Regions from separate parts of the Halalkalibacterium halodurans genome, predicted to be linked through region 2. Evidence: a T-box and tRNA genes for the amino acid it is inferred to sense, from the RefSeq annotation. Region 2 holds a T-box; the other holds one or more tRNA genes.

Region 1 (9,986 bases), 2.1 Mb from region 2:
GGTGTTAACATTTCTCGTTTTCTCAGCCTCTGCACCTTGTTGTAATAATCTGCCCGCCTGTTTTTTAAACTTACGACTAATAGCGGCAGGAACTCACGATTGCCGTCATACTTTTCAAGAACAGCCATTAAAGTATCTTCGTAGAGAGCCTCTACCTCATGAGTGGTTGTCCAAAGGGATTTTGCGATCTTCGGAAACTTCGGTTGCCAATCAGCTTTCAGAATGTGGTAGATTTGCTCAAATGTTTTTGGGCTCCTAGTGTCAACATACGTTTTCGCCAGAACGGTTAATTGTTCGTTTGGGTCCACCGCCTTCCTCCTTTCTTTCTGCTTCATCATATATTACGAATTCGGCTCCCCCTTTGAGGAAAAGATGTTATCAATAATTTGTTATCCTTCGCATATATATCCTCCCTTCGTGAATTTCAATTATTTGAGCATGTTCGCAAAATTATTTTTATTTTATACGAACATCTGTTCTCATTCTAATGGATTCCTCCTCTTCTAGCAAGAGATTTCCCATTATTTACGTAACGTTAAGTTATTCGTTTCCAGTAAATAAGGTTTTCCGTTCAACTTTATAGCAATAAAAAACTCCTCTCAAATGGAGGAGTCGTTCCCTAATTAATTAACGGGGTAAATGTTGTTCGTATCGTTTTCGTAAATTTGACAGTTTGTGTAGGCGTTCAAATGTCTGATGTTCGTTTGTTTTCCCGAGGGCGATGATGAGGCTCTCTATTATGAACGTTGGAGCGATCATGGAGTGGAAGTGCTGCACCTCTCCTCGGCTTGCGAACAATGTAATGTCAACCTGTCCATTAAAATCAGAAACTAATTGATCGGTGATTAAGATCGTCTTTATATCGTGTTGTATTGCGTAGTCGATGATCACCCTCGCCTCTGGAAGCATGCGAATAAAACCGAACAACACGATGACGTCTCCCGCCTTTATCGTTAAAAGGCTTTCGAGTAACTCACTTCCGCTGCTCTTCATCGGTTTCACCGCAAAGCCGAAGCGGTTGAGCCGGTACTGCAACAGACCAGCTAATCCTTCTGTCGGACCAGGGCAATACAAATGAATCAAGTTAGCCTGATGCAGGAGCGTAACCGCTGCTTCAAATTCTTCAAGGTTAAAATGCTCTATCGTCTCTTGTAAGTAGGTTATCCCTAATGTCAGAAATTCCTTTTGCCACATATCTCCGCCGATCATATCAATCATATTTTCAAGTTTTTTCGCCGGCGTGATATCGACTTTCTCTTTCATTTTCTTTTTAAAATCCTTTAAATTTTTATAACCTACACTTTTCCAGAAACGTGAAACGGAAGCTGTACTTAGACCAACTGCCTCCGCTATCTCCTTCTCTGTTGACAATAATACTTCTCGTGTATGACGTTGAATGTAATCTGCAATTTTAACTTGATTGGGAGACATCTCTTCCGTATTCCAATGAAATGAACTCACTTTCTCCTCTCCTTATCGCTCGTTTTCCTTTACCATAGCATACGCTCGTTCGAAATGTATGTTTTTTTTCATTAAATTAAATTATGATATTTTTACAACACATTTACAGTTTTCCCATACCTCTTTAATAAATACTCATTAGACTAAGGGTGAATTTATATTAAGGAGGTTTTTGCAATGGCTCGGCTCAAAGAAAGGTACAAATTAACCCGTTCACAAAAAATGATGGTGTTTATTTTGTCCATGTCCCTTTATGGACTATCCAACATGATTACGGAGCTGATTCCAAAGTTTTACCTTGGACCTATTGAATTTTCGGTCGAGTATTTCGCTTTTATCCCGCTTACCCTCTGTATCCTTTTTCACCCATTGTATGCCGCCATTGGTGCGTCACTCGGTGAAGTGATTTTCGGGGAAATCATGCTCGGACAATTTGGCGGGCTAGGTGAGTTGGAAAAATTCATTTCTTTTTCATTAGCCATGTTCGTAGCCGGAACGATCGTTCGCAACCCGTTGAATAAGCGCCAAGTCGGATTCGCGGCAATGCTCGGTGTCATCATCCATCAGTTTATTAGCGCGGTGGTTGATATTTGTAAAGTCTGGATTGGTGTTGAGGAGCTAGAAGCAGTTCCAGGATTAGCGGAAAGTATTGTAGTCATTGAAGGCTTCTCCTTTTTAAATGATGTACTTTTCTCTGGAATCTTATTTGCTCTATTGCCTACTCTGTATCTCGTCCCTCGTTTGTATGGAAAAGTCGAGCCGTTATTGGGGATGAAGCCACGAGATCGTTCGGTCCATTATTCTCTTAAAGAAATTCTGACCCCACGCCTCGTTACGACCTTCATTCTTCTGGCAGCCATAGCAGCAATAGCTGAATTTTTAGCCGAAGCGGATTTTGCTTTAGTTGAATGGGACCTTGATCTAGGTGATGGTTATGTTTTCATTAGCATCGGAGCGGCCATATTCCTTTCCATCCTAACGATTTGGCTTATGATGCGAAAGAAAAGGAAAAACGCCGAAAGGGATTCAGCAAATGTCTAATGAACCGATCATCGCAATTAAGGACGTAACATTCACGTATCCAGGAGAAAACAAGCCTGTATTAAACAACGTGTCCCTCGCAGTGGAAAGGGGCTCATTTGTCGCCATCCTCGGTAGCAATGGTAGCGGAAAATCAACATTGTGCAAGCTAATGAATGGACTCATTCCCCACTATTACGTTGGTGATTTTGAAGGAACTGTGACCGTTAACGGTATCCAAACGACAACCGGTAAAGTTGCAACTTTATCGCGCCATGTCGGTTATGTCTATCAAGATTTTGAAAACCAGCTCGTCCGTCCGACCGTCCTTGATGATGCCAGTTTTCCTGCTTTGAACTATGGCTTTGAAGATTACATCGACCGCGGTAGGAAAGCATTGGATCTAGCTGGTCTCCATGTGGATCCAAACGAATTCATATGGCAGCTTAGTGGTGGGCAAAAGCATTTGCTTGCCTTAGCAAGTGTACTCTCATTGGATCCAGACATCATTATCGTCGATGAGCCCATTGCTCAATTAGATCCGGAACACGCCCGAGAGTTTTACCGCTTGTTGCACTCATTAAACAAGGATCATGAAAAAACGATTATCGTCATTGAACACCATACCGAGTTTATTGCTGACTATTGTGACCAAGTCGTGTTGATGGATGGCGGGCAAGTTCTTTGGAAAAAACAAACCGACGAAGCTCTACAAGAAGTAGATGAATTGCTAACTAGACACATTTATCCACCTCAAGTCACTGAAGCAGCATACAAGCTAGGCCATTATGAAAAAAAATGGAGATGGCCGATCACTCTTGATGAAGCTGCTTCATTTTTCTCAGATGAAAAGCTGCGGAAACATCGTTCATGCTCGAATATCGAAGATGCTCCTAAAGAAGAACTTCTTATTTCCTTCAACGATGTGAGCTTTTCCTATAAAACATTAACGAGACAGCGCAAGCAAGTTTTACAAAATCTCTCTTTATCCATCTATAAAGGTGAAAACATAGCTCTTGTTGGCAATAACGGTGCTGGAAAATCTTCATTACTTCGGTTAATAACCGGGTTAAGCAAACCAGACAGTGGGAGCGTACAAGTTCTCCATCACGACACAAAAAAGATTGCACCTGAACAGCTAGCCGATGTAGTCGCGTACATTTATCAAAACCCAGAAGATATGTTTATTGAAGATTCAATCAAAAAAGACATTAGCTTTTTTCTAAAAGCAAGAAAGCGAGAAGCATGGGAAGGGAAAGTGGGGCAACTCCTTGCTGACTTCAGCTTAACAGAGCTAGCCAATCGTGACGGCCGACTACTAAGTGGCGGTCAGCAACGTCGCGCCTCTCTTGCTATTGGAGTTGCAATGGAGCCTTCGATCATGTTACTAGACGAACCAACTGCCAATTTAGACATAGCGACAAAAAAAGACATCCTGAACGTATTACATCAGGTAAAAGGCCAAGTGGATACGGCGATCATCGCAACTCATGACATGCAACTTGTCGCAGAATGGGCCACGCGCATCATCGTTTTACATGAAGGAACGGTTCTTCATGATGGAACACGTGAATCTGTTTTTACTGATGAGTACTTATTAAACCGCGCGGGCTTACAGCAGCCACAAATTTTACAACTTAGTCAGCGCCTTGGAATGCCCCCTACTTATTCGGTGAATGAATTCGTTACTTATAGACAGCGAAAGGAGAAAATCTTAGCGCATGGAATATTCCCGTAAACTGCTCGATAAGTTGTCAGTCGAACAGTTAAAAATTGAGCTTTTGCGTACGGCCTATGGAAACGGTGATACATTTATCGCCAAGCTTGATCCACGCACATTGTTTATTTGGTATTTATTTTTTGGCTTTGCCCCATGGTTTATTTATGACGAATCTATCTTATTTAGTTTGTTTCTGTTGATGCTGGCAATGACGATTAATAGTAAAGTAAGTCCGTTGATTCTTTTTATTTTAGGTATTGGGCTCATGAGTCAAGCTGGGTATTTGTTCGTGGTCTCGTGGTTTTTTGGAGGAAATCTAGAGACGATTGTGCCACTAATGACGCTTACGTTAAAATTGGCGATCATTTCACTAGCAAGCATTGTCGTCTTTAACTCAATGGATCCGGAAAAGCTTAGCGATGGCTTTTTGAGTATCGGCATGCCCGGCCATGTATCATTCGCCATTTCATATGGGTATCGAATGCTTCCTAATTTGATGGAGGAGTATCATCAAATCTTCCTTTCTTTCCGTCTGCGTGGGAAAGCACCAGAGACAAGAGGTTTTCTTTACATTCGTTCCATCATCTACTTTATGAGAATCGCCGTTAGATCGTTTTATCCCCTCATTTTGAGTAGTGCTAAAAGAGCACGAACGACCGTGGAAGCGCTAGAGACAAAGGGGTATTCAGAAGCATTGTCCTCACAAAAAGTGAAAAAAATTAAGCTAAAGCACTTACACTTCGGCTGGCGAGACTACTGCTTCCTCTCCTTTTCGATATTGTATACGTTGGTTGTTTTTATTATTTTTAAAGGAGTAATAAAATGAGAATTGATTTCCATACGCATATGAAGCTATCCAAAAAAGCGCCTTTTGATTTAGCGTTCGTAAAAGAGATGGCATCAGAGGCAAAAAAGGCGGGACTGGACGCCATTTGTTTAACTGAGCATTTTAATACATTAAGGTTTGACGAGATTTATGAACAATTCGATCGACATTTTCCGTATGTTGATCACTATTACGATGTAAATGGATTAAAAGTTTTTCCCGGAGTAGAAGTCGATATTCAAGAGACAGGCCATATTTTACTAGTGGGGACACGTGAATCGGTTCTTCAGCTTCATCACCATTTAAAAGAGCATAAAACGGCAGATTCTTTTATTTCCTTCAGGCAACTTTTAAACGTAGCGGATCTTTATAACATGCTTAAAATAGGAGCTCACGCTTTTCGAAAGAGCACGCCTCTTCATCATTTGAGTGAAGATTTGCTAGAAAGACTGGACGCATTGGATTTAAATGGGAAAGACTTACATGCCAATGGAATTGCTGAAACGAAGGATGCGATTACACAACTAGCAAATCATTTGCATCTACCGGTAGTCGCTGGTAGTGATACACACCATCATTTTCAATATGGATGCACGTACAATGAATCAACAATGGATGTTCAATCCATAGCTGATTTAAAACGAATGATCCGAACAGGAGCCTATCGCCTCGCGATCTCGCCGTGCCTTCATGATAAAGTAAAAGCAGCCTCAGCCATTAAAAAGCTTTTGAAGAGTCAAATCGTGGTTTAGTCCATAATAACAAAAAAGGGTTCTTAGTCAAATGTTGGGGTGGCATAGGAGGGCGAGCCCCTCTTATCCTACCCCGAATGTTTGATGTTTGAATTGATGATGCAAGAGAATACGGTTTCGCAAGCGATCATAACGCCGAAAACCAAAGGCATTTCTCTTAATCACCTTCGTTTGATTATTCAGTCCTTCAATAAAACCATTGTTTAAGCCAAACGCGAAGCTATTCAAGATCTCGGTCTGCCAGTTCTTCAGCGTCTGAATGGCTTGGTGGAACTCCTTTAACGGGCTCGCCTCCACTCTTCGGTAAAAGGCGTAGAGCCCTTGTTTCACCTCGCTCATTCGTCCTTCCCTTCCTTGCATCTTCGCTTCTTGATACCACTGACGAAAATGTTCTTTTAGCTCATACGCTTCCCTTAAATCAGGGGATAGCTCTAGGTACCGCTCCACCTTCTTCTTTTGCTTATCATCCAGTCCTTCTCTCTCTTTCTGAAACAGATGTTTGATCCGTTTACATCGTTTTCGATGATACGGATGGAACGCTTTTTGCACTCGGCGGCGAACCTCTTCCAGAGCCCAGTAGATGTAACGACAGAAATGGAACGGATCCCCAATGATGAGCGGGTGGCCTAAGGCCTTTTGAACAGCCGACTTGAAGGTATAACTTAGATCCATCACGACTGTTTTCACATGATGACCCTTCTCTTGAAGATATCGTTTAAGCGTATCGGCTTTACGATCCGGTAAGATATCCAGTGGCTTCCGTGTATCTGCATCCGCAATGATCACTTGATATTTCCCCGCATTCGTATCCCCTTTGTAATCATCAATCGCAATCCGAGGAGGAAGGTGATCCACCTTCTTCACGAGGGGGGCCGCCAATTGATCAAACCGGCGCATGGCAGTTGTCACGGACGTTTGGAATTGATTCGCTGTGTCCGTAAAGTTCTTCCCTTGAATGAGCCGTAAGCGAAACGCTTGATTCCATTCCACTGTCTGACGCTGATATCGCTCTACAAAACAGGCTTTCTCCGCAAACCGCTTCCCGCATCTGCACGCGTACCGGCGCTTTCGATAGAATAGATACACCCACCGTTCAAAGAGCTTGAGATGTTGAACTTTTTGGATGCGGTAATCATGGATTCTCTCGGTTCTCTCCCCGCAGGATGGGCAACGATGAGGCGTTCGCGGCATTTCTACATGGAGCGCGATAAAGCCCTCTCGTTCCTCCATCTTTGTGACCTTCACACCTTTTAATCCGGGCAAATCCATGGTAAAATTCATCGTACACGCAGCTCCTATCCTTTCTTTGTTTCTAGGCAATTCAAGGATAATGGATAAAGGAGCCTGCGTGCATTTTTTTTGCCCTCTTTTGTGCAAAAACCACAACATTTATTGTAGAGCCTTTTTTTGCCCTCTTTTGTGCAAAAACCCCAACATTTATTGTAGAGCCCAAAAAAGAGCATTGGATCATCCAATGCTCTTTGTATGTACGTATATATAGAAATGGCGCGCCCGAGAGGAGTCGAACCCCTAACCTTTTGATCCGTAGTCAAACGCTCTATCCAATTGAGCTACGGGCGCAAAGCTTGTCTAAAATGGTGCCGAGGGCCGGACTCGAACCGGCACGGTAGTCACCTACCGCAGGATTTTAAGTCCTGTGTGTCTGCCAATTCCACCACCCCGGCAAGGAATTACGTGGAAAGATCAAAAAAGGCGGCACCCGGATTCGAACCGGGGATAAGGGTTTTGCAGACCCGTGCCTTACCACTTGGCTATGCCGCCAAAGCTTTGGAGCGGAAGACGGGATTCGAACCCGCGACCCCCACCTTGGCAAGGTGGTGTTCTACCACTGAACTACTTCCGCTTATTGGCTGGGCTAGCTGGATTCGAACCAGCGCATCACGGAGTCAAAGTCCGTTGCCTTACCGCTTGGCTATAGCCCAATATCAAAACTAATGGGGCGACTGATGGGAATCGAACCCACGAGTGCCGGAGCCACAATCCGGTGCGTTAACCACTTCGCCACAGTCGCCACACTGAAATGATAAATTGGCAGGGGCAGTAGGAATCGAACCCACACCGGAGGTTTTGGAGACCTCTGTTCTACCGTTAAACTATGCCCCTATGAAAATAAATGGTGGAGGGGGACGGATTCGAACCGCCGAACCCTGAGGGAGCGGATTTACAGTCCGCCGCGTTTAGCCACTTCGCTACCCCTCCATTAAGGAACAATATCTATGATACCGAAAAATCATCATATCGTCAATGGAAAAATGGTGCCGGCCAGAGGACTTGAACCCCCAACCTACTGATTACAAGTCAGTTGCTCTACCAATTGAGCTAGACCGGCACAGATGGTGGCTCGGGACGGAATCGAACCGCCGACACATGGATTTTCAGTCCATTGCTCTACCGACTGAGCTACCGAGCCTTATGTATAATGGCGGTCCGGACGGGACTCGAACCCGCGACCTCCTGCGTGACAGGCAGGCATTCTAACCAACTGAACTACCGGACCTTATTGGTTGCGGGGGACGGATTTGAACCGCCGACCTTCGGGTTATGAGCCCGACGAGCTACCAGACTGCTCCACCCCGCGTCGTTATAAAGTATATGGATGATGTTTTTTCTAAGAAGCAGGACCTCTCCTCTTCTTGCTTTCTCACAGACGCCATCATGCGTCGAGGTTACTCGTTGCTTTCTCGGCAGAAGTTTCGCTCATTGCTCCACCCCGCGTCGTTATAAAGTATATGAGTAATTTTCTTAATGAGTGAATGGTGGAGGATGACAGGATCGAACTGCCGACCCCCTGCTTGTAAGGCAGGTGCTCTCCCAGCTGAGCTAATCCTCCAATACATAAAGGACATAAAGTCCTAAAGAAAGAATGACCCGTACGGGATTCGAACCCGTGTTACCGCCGTGAAAGGGCGGTGTCTTAACCACTTGACCAACGGGCCACGGTAATTTATCTGGCGGAGAGCGAGGGATTCGAACCCTCGAGACGGTTTGTCACCGCCTACACGATTTCCAATCGTGCTCCTTCGGCCAACTCGGACAGCTCTCCGTGGCTCCACAGGTAGGACTCGAACCTACGACCGATCGGTTAACAGCCGATTGCTCTACCACTGAGCTACTGTGGAACATTAGTTGCTTGGCAGCGTCCTACTCTCGCAGGGGCAAGGCCCCAACTACCATCGGCGCTGAAGAGCTTAACGACCGTGTTCGGCATGGGAACGGGTGTGACCTCTTCGCTATCGCCACCAAACCTTTCTACGTCAGATGATCGGCGAGCTTTTTTGTCAGCTACGCTTGTTCCTTCCTGTCACGTATGTTGATATACGCTCAGTTCGTCACTCGCTTGCTTCCGCAAATCTCTTGATCCTCTTTGTAGATAGTTACGGCTTCCGATCAACGTCGCATTTTGGTGTCATCTTCACTCCTCCAGATCCTCACGTACCGTGAGTACACTCCGGTCTGTCGTCGCTCGATTCCTAAAACTGCTCGTTTCTCGAAACCCTTTTCTTTGGACGTAAGAGAATAATCTCTTGATCACGGCTTCCGATTAACGTCGCATGGTGCGATGTTGTATCGAAGCTTCTTTGGAGAACAAGATTCTCTCAAAACTAGATAATGGGACGCTTCTCGAGTTCGAGACGTTGCTTTTGATTTGTTTTTGGATAAGTCCTCGACCGATTAGTATCTGTCAGCTTCACGTGTCGCCACGCTTCCACACCAGACCTATCAACCTCATCATCTCTAAGGGGTCTTACTGGATTTACTCCATGGGAAATCTCATCTTGAGGGGGGCTTCATGCTTAGATGCTTTCAGCACTTATCCCGTCCACACGTAGCTACCCAGCGATGCTCCTGGCGGAACAACTGGTACACCAGCGGTGTGTCCATCCCGGTCCTCTCGTACTAAGGACAGCTCCTCTCAAATTTCCTACGCCCGCGACGGATAGGGACCGAACTGTCTCACGACGTTCTGAACCCAGCTCGCGTACCGCTTTAATGGGCGAACAGCCCAACCCTTGGGACCTACTTCAGCCCCAGGATGCGATGAGCCGACATCGAGGTGCCAAACCTCCCCGTCGATGTGAACTCTTGGGGGAGATAAGCCTGTTATCCCCAGGGTAGCTTTTATCCGTTGAGCGACGGCCCTTCCATACGGCACCGCCGGATCACTAAGCCCGACTTTCGTCCCTGC
Region 2 (9,986 bases):
GAAAACTATCGCTTCAGTATGGTTGTAACGATTTTGGCAGTACGATGATTGAAGAAAATGTCGTATCAGCTGCTGGGACGACCCATAAAGTCAATACGAACAAAATTTTGCAATTGATCCGCGAAGCGGGAAAAATTCCTGCTCAACGGACAACAAGCTATGAAATCATCCGTACGTTTGAAGACAAGGAAGCGGCAGAAAAAGATTTCGTCATGCAAAATTAACTGATAAACCTCCACCTGCATAGCAGGTGGAGGTACAGCCCCTTATGCATTAGCATGCGGGACTTAAGTGAAAGGGGCAGCTTCGGCTCGGCAATCGCAGAGTTTTCCTAACGTAAGATGGATTAAAGTATCTGGATTTCGCAATAGGATATGGCGAAAAGCTAATTTTTCCTTATCCTGAAATGAAAAGGATCTGCTTATGCTCGGTAACTGGCGTTTTAGGCCAGAACCGAGCTTTTTCCACTTTAAGGATGTTGCCTTCAAAAATAGTTCAGAAAACGATCCTTCTATCATTAAAACTACGGGCGGGATGCTATGTTTTTCTAAGGCTTCAGTGGATAGGAGAAACGATCTGATGTGGCAAGGCTGCTTCGTTCGCTAAAGAACGGCAAGAAAAGACGAAAAACAATCATCATGTTTTAAGTCCCCTGTCATAGGATGGGAGTAGAGTCTGTCTACAAGCAAAGAGTTGAGCATACGTTAACCAAAGAAGGACCGGTTGACCCTCTGAAAGCGGAGGATCTTACGAAGATGAAAGGAGGCGACCGGTAGGATCAGAGGGGAATAAGGAGGAGTCACGTTGATTTCGATTCATTTTGAAAAAGCACATGATTGTCATCAACTGTTTCAGCAGTTGCAAGGCTACTTAACAAAGTACGCGGAACTCGGGTTGAAAGGAGGAATAGAAGCGGGCGGGGATGAGACGCTCTATGTGAATTATGAAAACCAGTATGTGAACTTTTATGATTCTTTTCAACCGTTACTAGCGTCCATCTTTACCGATTATGTCATTAGCACAAAGGAAGAAGAATGGCTTCTCGACATTATCGAGAACATGTTTTATTTCACAGATGAAGAAGAGAAGGAACAAATTGTGGCGATTGCCCGCTCGATACTAGAAGGAGATTTGGAAGACATGCCATCCTTGTCCATGTTTACGAATCGCCGTGAGTATATTTATCAAGCTTTCTCCAAGCATATAGAAGAGAATATGACGTTTTACTATGATCCGTTTTTAACGTTCAGGTTACGTGAGTATGGGGAATTGCTCATTGATTGTGTCGAGCTGGCGATTGACGAATATATGATGGAGCAAGAATACCAAAGCATGGTCGAGACCCTTCGCCAATTCATTCACTCCCGTATACCAAAACGTGGCGTCATCTACGCTGTTTACGACGAGCGGTTTCATTTTTACGATGAGCACTTTCGCTTAATTTCCACGGACGAAATCGTGTATGACCTCAAGGAAGAGCTAGTATTTGAACATGGTTTAAGCGTGGAGGAGATGGTCATAAGTCCGCTCGTGAGCATGCTTCCTGAAACGGTAAAGGTGTTCACAAACGATGAAGAGCACGGCGTGATTTTAACGCTGCAGGCAATCTTTCAAGAACGCCTAAAGGTGTTTCCACTAAAGGACTCCCCTCATCAACATCGAGAGGAGTAGCTGTTACCGGTAGTATCTAGCTGTCTGTGGATCATTTCAAATAAAATGTTTGAACAGCCCTTGATTTTCTCATCATCCCTCCCTATAATACTACATATCAACAAGATAGCATTCGTTAAATGGTTATGATGAGGACATGGGTTCCATGGACGGTTTTTAGAGAGGGGAGGGTTGGTGCAACTCCCTAACTCGAAATGGTAACTTACCACCTCTGAACTGCAGCAGGGAACGATGGTCTAAGTATCTGCTGCCGGCATAAATGTCGTTATGAACAATCTTGAGCTGCAAAACGGGAATGCTTTTCGTTTTGTAGGAACAAGGGTGGAACCACGAGTAACACTCGTCCCTTTTTTGGGGATGAGTGTTTTTTGTTTCTCATCATACCTGAACGCGAAAAAATGAAAAAGGAGTTGACAAAAATGGCTGACATGATCAACATTACGTTTCCAGATGGAGCTGTGAAGGAGTTTCCTAAGGGAACGACGACCGCAGAGATTGCTGGCTCGATTAGTCCGGGATTGAAGAAAAAAGCGCTGGCGGGGATGCTTGACGGCACCTTGCTTGATTTAAATACACCGATTGAACAGGACGGAACGATTACGATTGTTACTCCAGAAAGTGACGAGGCCTTAGAGGTTTTGCGCCACAGTACAGCCCATGTGATGGCTCAAGCGCTTAAGCGTTTATTTAAAGACCGAAATGTAAAGCTCGGGGTTGGACCTGTCATAGAAGGTGGATTCTATTATGATGTTGATATGGACGAATCGCTTACACCTGAAGATTTACCGAAAATCGAAAAAGAAATGAAAAAAATCATCGGGGAAAACTTACCGATTGAACGCGTCGTTGTGAGCCGAGAGGAAGCGCTCGCTCGCTATGAGGAAGTTGGCGATCCTTACAAAATTGAACTGATTAATGATCTTCCAGAAGATGAAACGATCACCATTTATGAGCAAGGCGAGTTTTTCGACCTTTGCCGCGGTGTCCACGTGCCATCAACAGGCAAGCTTAAAGAATTCAAGCTGTTAAATCTTGCAGGCGCTTATTGGCGTGGGGATAGCAGCAATAAAATGCTGCAACGTATATACGGAACAGCTTTCTTTAAAAAGGCGGATCTTGACGAACACCTTCGCCTGCTAGAAGAAGCGAAAGAGCGGGATCATCGCAAGCTAGGAAAAGAGCTAGGCATTTTTGCGCTATCCCAAAAAGTAGGTCAAGGCTTGCCGCTATGGTTACCAAAAGGCGCAACCATTCGCCGGATTATTGAACGCTATATTGTGGATAAGGAAGAAAAGCTAGGTTATCAACATGTGTATACCCCTGTTCTTGCAAGCTCTGAGCTTTACAAAACATCAGGGCACTGGGATCACTATAAGGATGATATGTTTCCGACAATGGAAATGGAGAACGAAGAGCTCGTGCTCCGCCCGATGAACTGTCCGCATCATATGATGGTCTATAAAACAGAAATGCGCAGCTACCGCCAGTTACCGTTACGGATTGCGGAGCTTGGGCTTATGCACCGATATGAAATGTCTGGAGCTGTTTCGGGACTGCAGCGGGTGCGCGGAATGACGTTGAATGATGCCCATATTTTTTGTCGACCGGATCAGATTAAGGATGAATTTGTTCGTGTCGTTCGCTTGATTCAAGCCGTCTACGAAGATTTCGGGCTTAAGAATTATTCATTCCGCTTATCGTATCGTGACCCTGAAGATAAAGAAAAGTACTTCGACGATGACAACATGTGGAATAAAGCGCAAGGAATGTTAAAAGAAGCGATGGACGAGCTAGAATTAGATTATTTCGAAGCGGAAGGCGAGGCGGCCTTCTACGGACCAAAGCTTGACGTCCAAGTGCGCACAGCGTTAGGCAAAGATGAGACGTTGTCGACGGTCCAACTCGACTTTTTACTTCCTGAACGTTTTGATTTAACTTATGTTGGAGAAGACGGACAACCACATCGCCCAGTCGTTGTACACCGCGGCGTCGTGTCGACGATGGAACGATTTGTTGCCTTTTTGTTAGAAGAATATAAAGGGGCCTTCCCGACGTGGCTTGCACCTGTTCAAGTACAGGTCATTCCTGTTTCGCCTGAAGCTCATCTTGATTACGCGAAAAACGTACAAGAGACTTTACAGCAAGCAGGAATCCGTGTTGAAATTGATGAGCGCGATGAGAAGATCGGCTACAAAATTCGTGAAGCGCAAATGCAAAAAATCCCTTACATGCTCGTTCTCGGGGATAAGGAAGTGGAAGCAAATGGGGTAAATGTCCGGAAATATGGAGAAAAGGACTCTTCCTCTATGGGCTTGGACGAATTTGTTCGCCATGTGGCACGTGAGGCAAAAAAATAGGGGTTGCAACTGGATAAGCAATTCGATAGAATAAAACAGGTCACGCATAAAAAGATCAGTTGACACCTCTATAGGATTATGATAAAGTTAACAAGAAAATTGATACTGGACTCAAAGCAAGAAGGAGCGCCCGCTTCTCACCTGATCGACGCACAGCGCAGTTGGCAGGTCTACATGTAATAATGTCTCATGATGACAAACATGAGTGTGGGCGTCGTATGCCCACACTCTTTTGTGTTGGAGACGATGCTTTGGAGAACGTCTTTTATGGCGCTTTTCCATGCTTTGATCTCGTCCTGGAAAAACCTTTGGAGGTGGCTCATTATTAGTAAAGACATGCTGGTCAACGAAGGAATTCGCGCTCGCGAAGTGCGTCTTATTGGTGCAAATGGTGACCAAATTGGCGTCAAGTCAAAAGCAGAAGCTTTGGATATGGCTCGTAACGTGAATCTAGACTTAGTTTGTGTGGCACCGAACGCAAAGCCGCCGGTATGCCGTATTATGGATTACGGAAAATACCGCTATGAGCAGCAAAAGAAAGACAAGGAAGCTCGTAAGAAGCAAAAGACGATCAACGTGAAAGAAGTTCGTCTGAGCCCAACGATTGAAGACCATGACTTTAATACGAAGCTTCGCAATGCACGCAAGTTTCTTAGCAAGGGAGACAAGGTAAAAGCAGCGATTCGTTTCCGCGGACGTGCCATTACCCATTCCGAAATTGGGCGTAATGTTCTTGAACGCCTTGCCAAAGAATGTGAAGATATTGCGATCGTTGAGGCAAAGCCGAAAATGGAAGGTCGCAGTATGTTCTTGGTACTTGCTCCAAAGACGGACAAGTAAGCTGCGACAGAAATGATTTGAAGGAGGAAGTTCAGTTATGCCAAAAATGAAGACTCATAAAGGCGCTGCGAAGCGTTTTAAGAAAACAGGATCTGGGAAACTCAAGCGTTCCCACGCATTTACAAGCCACTTGTTCGCGAACAAGTCTCAAAAGCAGAAGCGTAAATTGCGTAAATCTGCGATCGTTCACTCTGGTGACTTCAAGCGTATTCGCGAAATGTTAACGTACAAAAAATAATTGATTCGGTTCAGATAGAAGGAGGGTTTTACGATGCCAAGAGTAAAAGGCGGTTATGTCGCTCGTCGTCGTCGTAAGAAAGTATTAAAGCTAGCAAAAGGTTATTTCGGTTCTAAACATACACTTTTCAAGTCCGCTCAAGGACAAGTAATGAAATCTTTACAATACGCTTACCGTGATCGTCGTCAGAAAAAGCGCGATTTCCGTAAGCTGTGGATTACACGTATCAATGCAGCTGCTCGTTTGAACGGTCTTTCTTACAGCCGTTTAATGCACGGGTTAAAGCTTGCAGGAATTAACGTGAACCGTAAAATGCTTGCAGATCTAGCAATCAACGACGAAAAAGCATTTGCACAACTTGCTGAAAAAGCAAAAGCAAGCTTAAACAACTAATGAATACTGGCGCAGTCAACTCGTGGCTGCGTCTTTCTTTTTCATTGGAAGAAGGAGAAACGAAGCTACATGTCTTCGTTTTCGAAGGAGGCTGTACAGCTAGTGGGAGAGTTCCTGTTCGTTTTTTTTCTCTACGTAGGCAGTTTAACGGTAATTGGCTTTGCGGTCATGGGGCTTGATAAACAGAAAGCAAGAACGGGAAGATGGCGAACCCCTGAAAAAACGCTCTGGCTCATTGCCTTGCTAGGCGGTTCGATCGGTGTCTTTGCGGGAATGAGATATTTCCGACATAAAACAAAACATGTTTCTTTTTCAGTCGGACTTCCTCTTTTAATCGTTGTCCAGCTTATGATCCTAGCCTACATCTTTTATGACACTCGTTCATAGACTAACTATGTCAAGAAAGGGGGCCCTTATGGAAGAGATGTTCGAAACATCATTGAGAGTAATTGAACAAAGTGGGTGGTTGGCCCCTGTTCTCTTTATCATGCTTCATGTGTTTAGACAAGTCTTTTTCATTCCTGTCATCATCATTTGTCTCGTAGGTGGTTATTTGTTCGGATCTTTTTACGGTTCACTATACTCCATTATCGGTTTAACAGCCACGAGTGCCCTCTTTTACGGGATTGTCCATGGTTTTCCTCGTTTCTTAGCCAAAGTGAGTCAGTTGAAAAAGCGGTTTTTAGGAGAAAAAGAGAGCTTGAGCCTGCCGCAAATGATGCTGCTTCGTATCGTGCCATTTATTCATTTTCACCTTGTGTCCCTTTATGTGATGGAGACACGTCCAACGTTTCGGGAGTATATGAAAATATCGTTCTACTTAAGTATGCCACCTGCTATCATTTATACATTGTTTGGCGATATGATTCATGAATTACCCCTTGTAGGAACGGTCGTGTTTGCGTTGTTCATTGGGTTACTCTGTTTTATGGCACGAAGAAAAGAACAGCGCTACGCATGGCAAGAGTTTTTCAAAGCGTAAAAATCCTGTGGTTCTTGCTCCACAGGATTTTTACGTTCCCTAAGGCGAAGGGGTAGGTGGTTGTTCGTCGGTCTTTTTGAGAAATTCCTTCACGGGGCTTTTCCATTCGATTCGAGCCGTCGGATAGCGTAACAAAATTTCTTCTTCAATAAAGCGGAAGTCTTGACGCTCCAATCCTTTTAGCCGATCAGTCGAGCGAGCCCATACATAAATCGATACGATTTCGAAAGAGGTTTCTGTCGTCCCTAAATACTTCTCTCCTTCAAACATGACACCTTTATAAGTAATGAGAAAATTTTTCCTTACTTCTTTTTCGTCATCATAAAAGAAAAATTGATGGCGATCATGAGCTTGCTCTAACTTTCGTTTTGGGTGAAACAAATAGCGAATCGCAGAGTAGATTAAAATGATCAAAGCGATTAAGATCAGAAGGCGAAACGCAATCACCATAGGCTGCTTCTCCTTTCGTCAGCTTTGTTTTCAAAGCCGAAAAACAAACATAGGTGCTTTTATTATAAAATATACGGATGAGCTCTGCTATGGGTTTCACTTTTTTTCAACCAAATGGCTCATGCCCTGATATAATGAAATTAATTGAATCAATGAGAGGGGATTATACGTGAACTTGAACAAACTTTTTACGCTGCAACAAACGCTTAACGAACGGATTCAAACAGAGCACGGCTTGACGGGATACGACTTGTTCCATGAGCAGCTTCTTGCTTTAAAGGTAGAGATTGGTGAACTGGCGAATGAAACACGCTGCTTCAAATACTGGAGTAAGAAGGGGCCATCCCCAACAACCGTCATCTTAGAAGAGTATGTGGATGGTCTTCATTTTGTCCTTACACTTGGACTGACGCTACGAATGACCGATGTTGAAATCAAACAGATGGATCATGAGACAAACACGTTAACCGAGCAGTTCCTCCTTGTGTTTCGCGCGATTTCAGAACTAGAGCAGTCACGAACAGAACAGGCGTTTCGAACGCTTTTTAGTCACTACATCGCTTTAGGAGAAAAACTAAACTTCTCAACGGTAGAAATAGAAAAAGCGTATTTAGATAAAAATAAAGTGAACCATCAGCGACAAGATGAGGGCTATTAATTTGATTTTAAAATAATTTGAGTCCCGAAACATTTTTCGTTTATACTAGAGAGGCAGGTGACTGCTTCTCAGACTTATACATAGGAAATCAAAGGTTAAAGGAGGAACATATTCATGGCACAATTAGACGAACGATTGCAGATGTTAAAAGAACTTACTGACGCAAACGGTATTCCAGGGAATGAACGGGAAGCACGAGATGTAATGAGGAAGCATATCGAACCATTTGCAGATGAAGTGACAACCGACAAGCTTGGTAGTTTGGTGGCAAAGAAGGTCGGGAAAGAAGACGGACCGAAAATTATGGTTGCCGGCCACCTCGATGAAATTGGCTTTATGGTGACAAGCATTGATGACAAAGGATTTCTCCGTTTTCAAACAGTCGGCGGCTGGTGGGAGCAAGTCATGCTCGCTCAACGGGTGACGGTCATGACGAAAAAAGGAAACATTCCAGGAGTCATTGGATCAAAGCCTCCACATATTTTGCCAGCGGAAGCGCGTAAAAAACCTGTCGATAAAAAGGATATGTTTATTGACATCGGTGTGGCAAGCAAGGAAGAAGCGCTCGAGTTCGGCGTCCGCCCTGGTGACTCCATCGTTCCTGTTTGTGATTTTACAGTAATGAAAAACGAGAAATACCTAATGGCCAAAGCGTGGGATAACCGCATCGGATGCGCCATTGCCATTGACGTACTTCGTGAACTAAAGGGAACTAACCATCCAAACGTCGTGTATGGTGTTGGAACGGTGCAAGAAGAGGTAGGCCTTCGCGGTGCTCGTACATCTGCTCATTACATTAAGCCTGATATCGGTTTTGGCGTGGACGTAGGAATTGCTGGTGATACCCCTGGAGTAACGGAGAAGGAAGCTCTCGCCAAAATGGGAGAAGGGCCACAGATTGTTTTATATGATGCTTCCATGGTTTCTCATAAAGGGCTTCGTGACTTTGTGACTGACATCGCCGATGAGCACAACATTCCGTACCAATTTGATGCAATGGCTGGTGGCGGCACAGACTCTGGGGCTATTCACTTAACCGCTAACGGGGTGCCTGCCCTTTCGATCACTGTTGCTACACGCTATATCCATTCTCATGCGAGTATTTTGCATCGTGATGATTACGAAAACACGGTGAAGCTGATCGTTGAAGTGATTAAAAAGCTTGATCGTGACACCGTGAACCGCATTACATTTGATTAATCAAACCAATCCTGCTTCACGTTCATGCGAGGCAGGATTTTCTTCGTAGCTGTTGAAGATAGTCAAAACGAATATTAGCTGGAGGGTTTCTTTTTATTTTTCACCGATTTTGAAATGGGGGTCTTAGTGCCAATACACAGGATAAAGGAGGTGCATAGATGAAGACGCCTAAATTACCATTAACCGATGAGGAACGGAAGAGTCTACGAAGGCAAAAGGTGAAGCTAAGCGATCTTGCCTATTTGGAAGTAGAAGCATTGGCTACATACTTACATTCGCCGGTGACACGGGCTCGATACCTTCGTGGTTTGGCCATCTTTCAAACGATTCCTTCTATCGGTCCGAAAGTGGCGCAAATGGTTGTTGATTTAGATTATTTTGACTTGGAAGCAGTTAAGTTTGAAAAAGGAGACGAGATGGTGGATCGACTAGAAAAACTTTACGGCTATTGGGTCGACCCTTGTGTAGAAGACTGCTTCCGCTGTATTGTCCATCATGCGAACGATCGAGAGAGTGAGAAACATTGGTTTGATTTTACCACAGAAAGAAAAGCGTATCGCGCCACTTTCGGTTATCCCTCTAACCGACCAACGCAACCATGGTATGCGTAGGATTTAAAGAGAATGGCGAAAAGTTTTAAAGCATCATAAAATTGCCCTCTCAGAAGCGATTACGCTCTGAGAGGGTTTTCGTTAGATCGTTTAGTGACGAAAACCGCCGGTACAGCCGTCTATTTTTTGAAATATTTAGAGTACCTATGTAAAAAAATGAAACCATTTAAACGATAATGCGTAAGTATGAGTGGGTGTTTAAACAAAGATTTATGGGGTGATCAAATGTCAGTGAATAATGAAGTAATGGAACATGAGAACGGAGCAGGTGGCGAGAAGCCATCCATTATCGGGATTTTCACGAGTCCCCTTGTCCAACTAGAACGAATCAAACAAAATCCGAAGGTGCTAGTGCCTTTATTGATTTTTATGGCGATCGGCCTAGTCTCCTCTTTACTTGTTGCGTTTGGTCTCAACATGACAGATTTAGCAACTCCCGAGGAGCTTGCCATGATGCCGGAAGGGTTTGAAGTTTTTGTTCGCATGACGGTGGTTATGGGGGGGATATTTACAATCCTATTAGTGCCACTCATCTCAGCGGCAGTTCAATTATTAATCGCCAAGCTTGCAGCAAAGGATGTCACCT

What was found. The T-box of region 2 lies ahead of thrS (threonine--tRNA ligase). A T-box ahead of a tRNA ligase gene usually reads a tRNA of that ligase, here a tRNA-Thr.
Region 1: it has a tRNA-Thr gene. The T-box ahead of thrS (threonine--tRNA ligase) is inferred to sense a tRNA for this amino acid. The anticodon was not compared.

What each region holds. Positions count from the first base shown of each region.
Region 1 covers NZ_CP040441.1:1,031,083-1,041,068, reverse strand. Annotated here, with positions in the region: gene FED51_RS05130 (hypothetical protein) at 1-308, opposite strand, end outside; gene FED51_RS05125 (MurR/RpiR family transcriptional regulator) at 628-1,461, opposite strand; gene FED51_RS05120 (DUF8171 family membrane protein) at 1,639-2,502, shown strand; gene FED51_RS05115 (ABC transporter ATP-binding protein) at 2,495-4,219, shown strand; gene FED51_RS05110 (energy-coupling factor transporter transmembrane component T family protein) at 4,203-5,027, shown strand; gene FED51_RS05105 (PHP domain-containing protein) at 5,024-5,779, shown strand; gene FED51_RS05100 (ISL3-like element IS651 family transposase) at 5,843-7,060, opposite strand; tRNA gene FED51_RS05095 (tRNA-Arg) at 7,284-7,360, opposite strand; tRNA gene FED51_RS05090 (tRNA-Leu) at 7,376-7,464, opposite strand; tRNA gene FED51_RS05085 (tRNA-Cys) at 7,491-7,561, opposite strand; tRNA gene FED51_RS05080 (tRNA-Gly) at 7,569-7,643, opposite strand; tRNA gene FED51_RS05075 (tRNA-Gln) at 7,648-7,722, opposite strand; tRNA gene FED51_RS05070 (tRNA-His) at 7,736-7,811, opposite strand; tRNA gene FED51_RS05065 (tRNA-Trp) at 7,830-7,903, opposite strand; tRNA gene FED51_RS05060 (tRNA-Tyr) at 7,915-7,999, opposite strand; tRNA gene FED51_RS05055 (tRNA-Thr) at 8,054-8,129, opposite strand; tRNA gene FED51_RS05050 (tRNA-Phe) at 8,135-8,210, opposite strand; tRNA gene FED51_RS05045 (tRNA-Asp) at 8,221-8,297, opposite strand; tRNA gene FED51_RS05040 (tRNA-Met) at 8,302-8,378, opposite strand; tRNA gene FED51_RS05035 (tRNA-Val) at 8,555-8,630, opposite strand; tRNA gene FED51_RS05030 (tRNA-Glu) at 8,665-8,736, opposite strand; tRNA gene FED51_RS05025 (tRNA-Ser) at 8,750-8,843, opposite strand; tRNA gene FED51_RS05020 (tRNA-Asn) at 8,845-8,919, opposite strand; rRNA gene rrf (5S ribosomal RNA) at 8,929-9,044, opposite strand; rRNA gene FED51_RS05010 (23S ribosomal RNA) at 9,453-9,986, opposite strand, start outside.
Region 2 covers NZ_CP040441.1:3,264,587-3,274,572, reverse strand. Annotated here, with positions in the region: gene mqnC (cyclic dehypoxanthinyl futalosine synthase) at 1-224, shown strand, start outside; gene ytxC (putative sporulation protein YtxC) at 805-1,671, shown strand; T-box leader at 1,788-2,022, shown strand; gene thrS (threonine--tRNA ligase) at 2,091-4,028, shown strand; ribosomal protein L20 leader region at 4,141-4,268, shown strand; gene infC (translation initiation factor IF-3) at 4,365-4,868, shown strand; gene rpmI (50S ribosomal protein L35) at 4,906-5,106, shown strand; gene rplT (50S ribosomal protein L20) at 5,140-5,499, shown strand; gene FED51_RS15920 (DUF1294 domain-containing protein) at 5,569-5,886, shown strand; gene FED51_RS15915 (TVP38/TMEM64 family protein) at 5,915-6,481, shown strand; gene FED51_RS15910 (hypothetical protein) at 6,521-6,931, opposite strand; gene FED51_RS15905 (dUTP diphosphatase) at 7,101-7,589, shown strand; gene FED51_RS15900 (M42 family metallopeptidase) at 7,704-8,789, shown strand; gene FED51_RS15895 (helix-hairpin-helix domain-containing protein) at 8,948-9,400, shown strand; gene yknW (YknW family membrane protein) at 9,626-9,986, shown strand, end outside.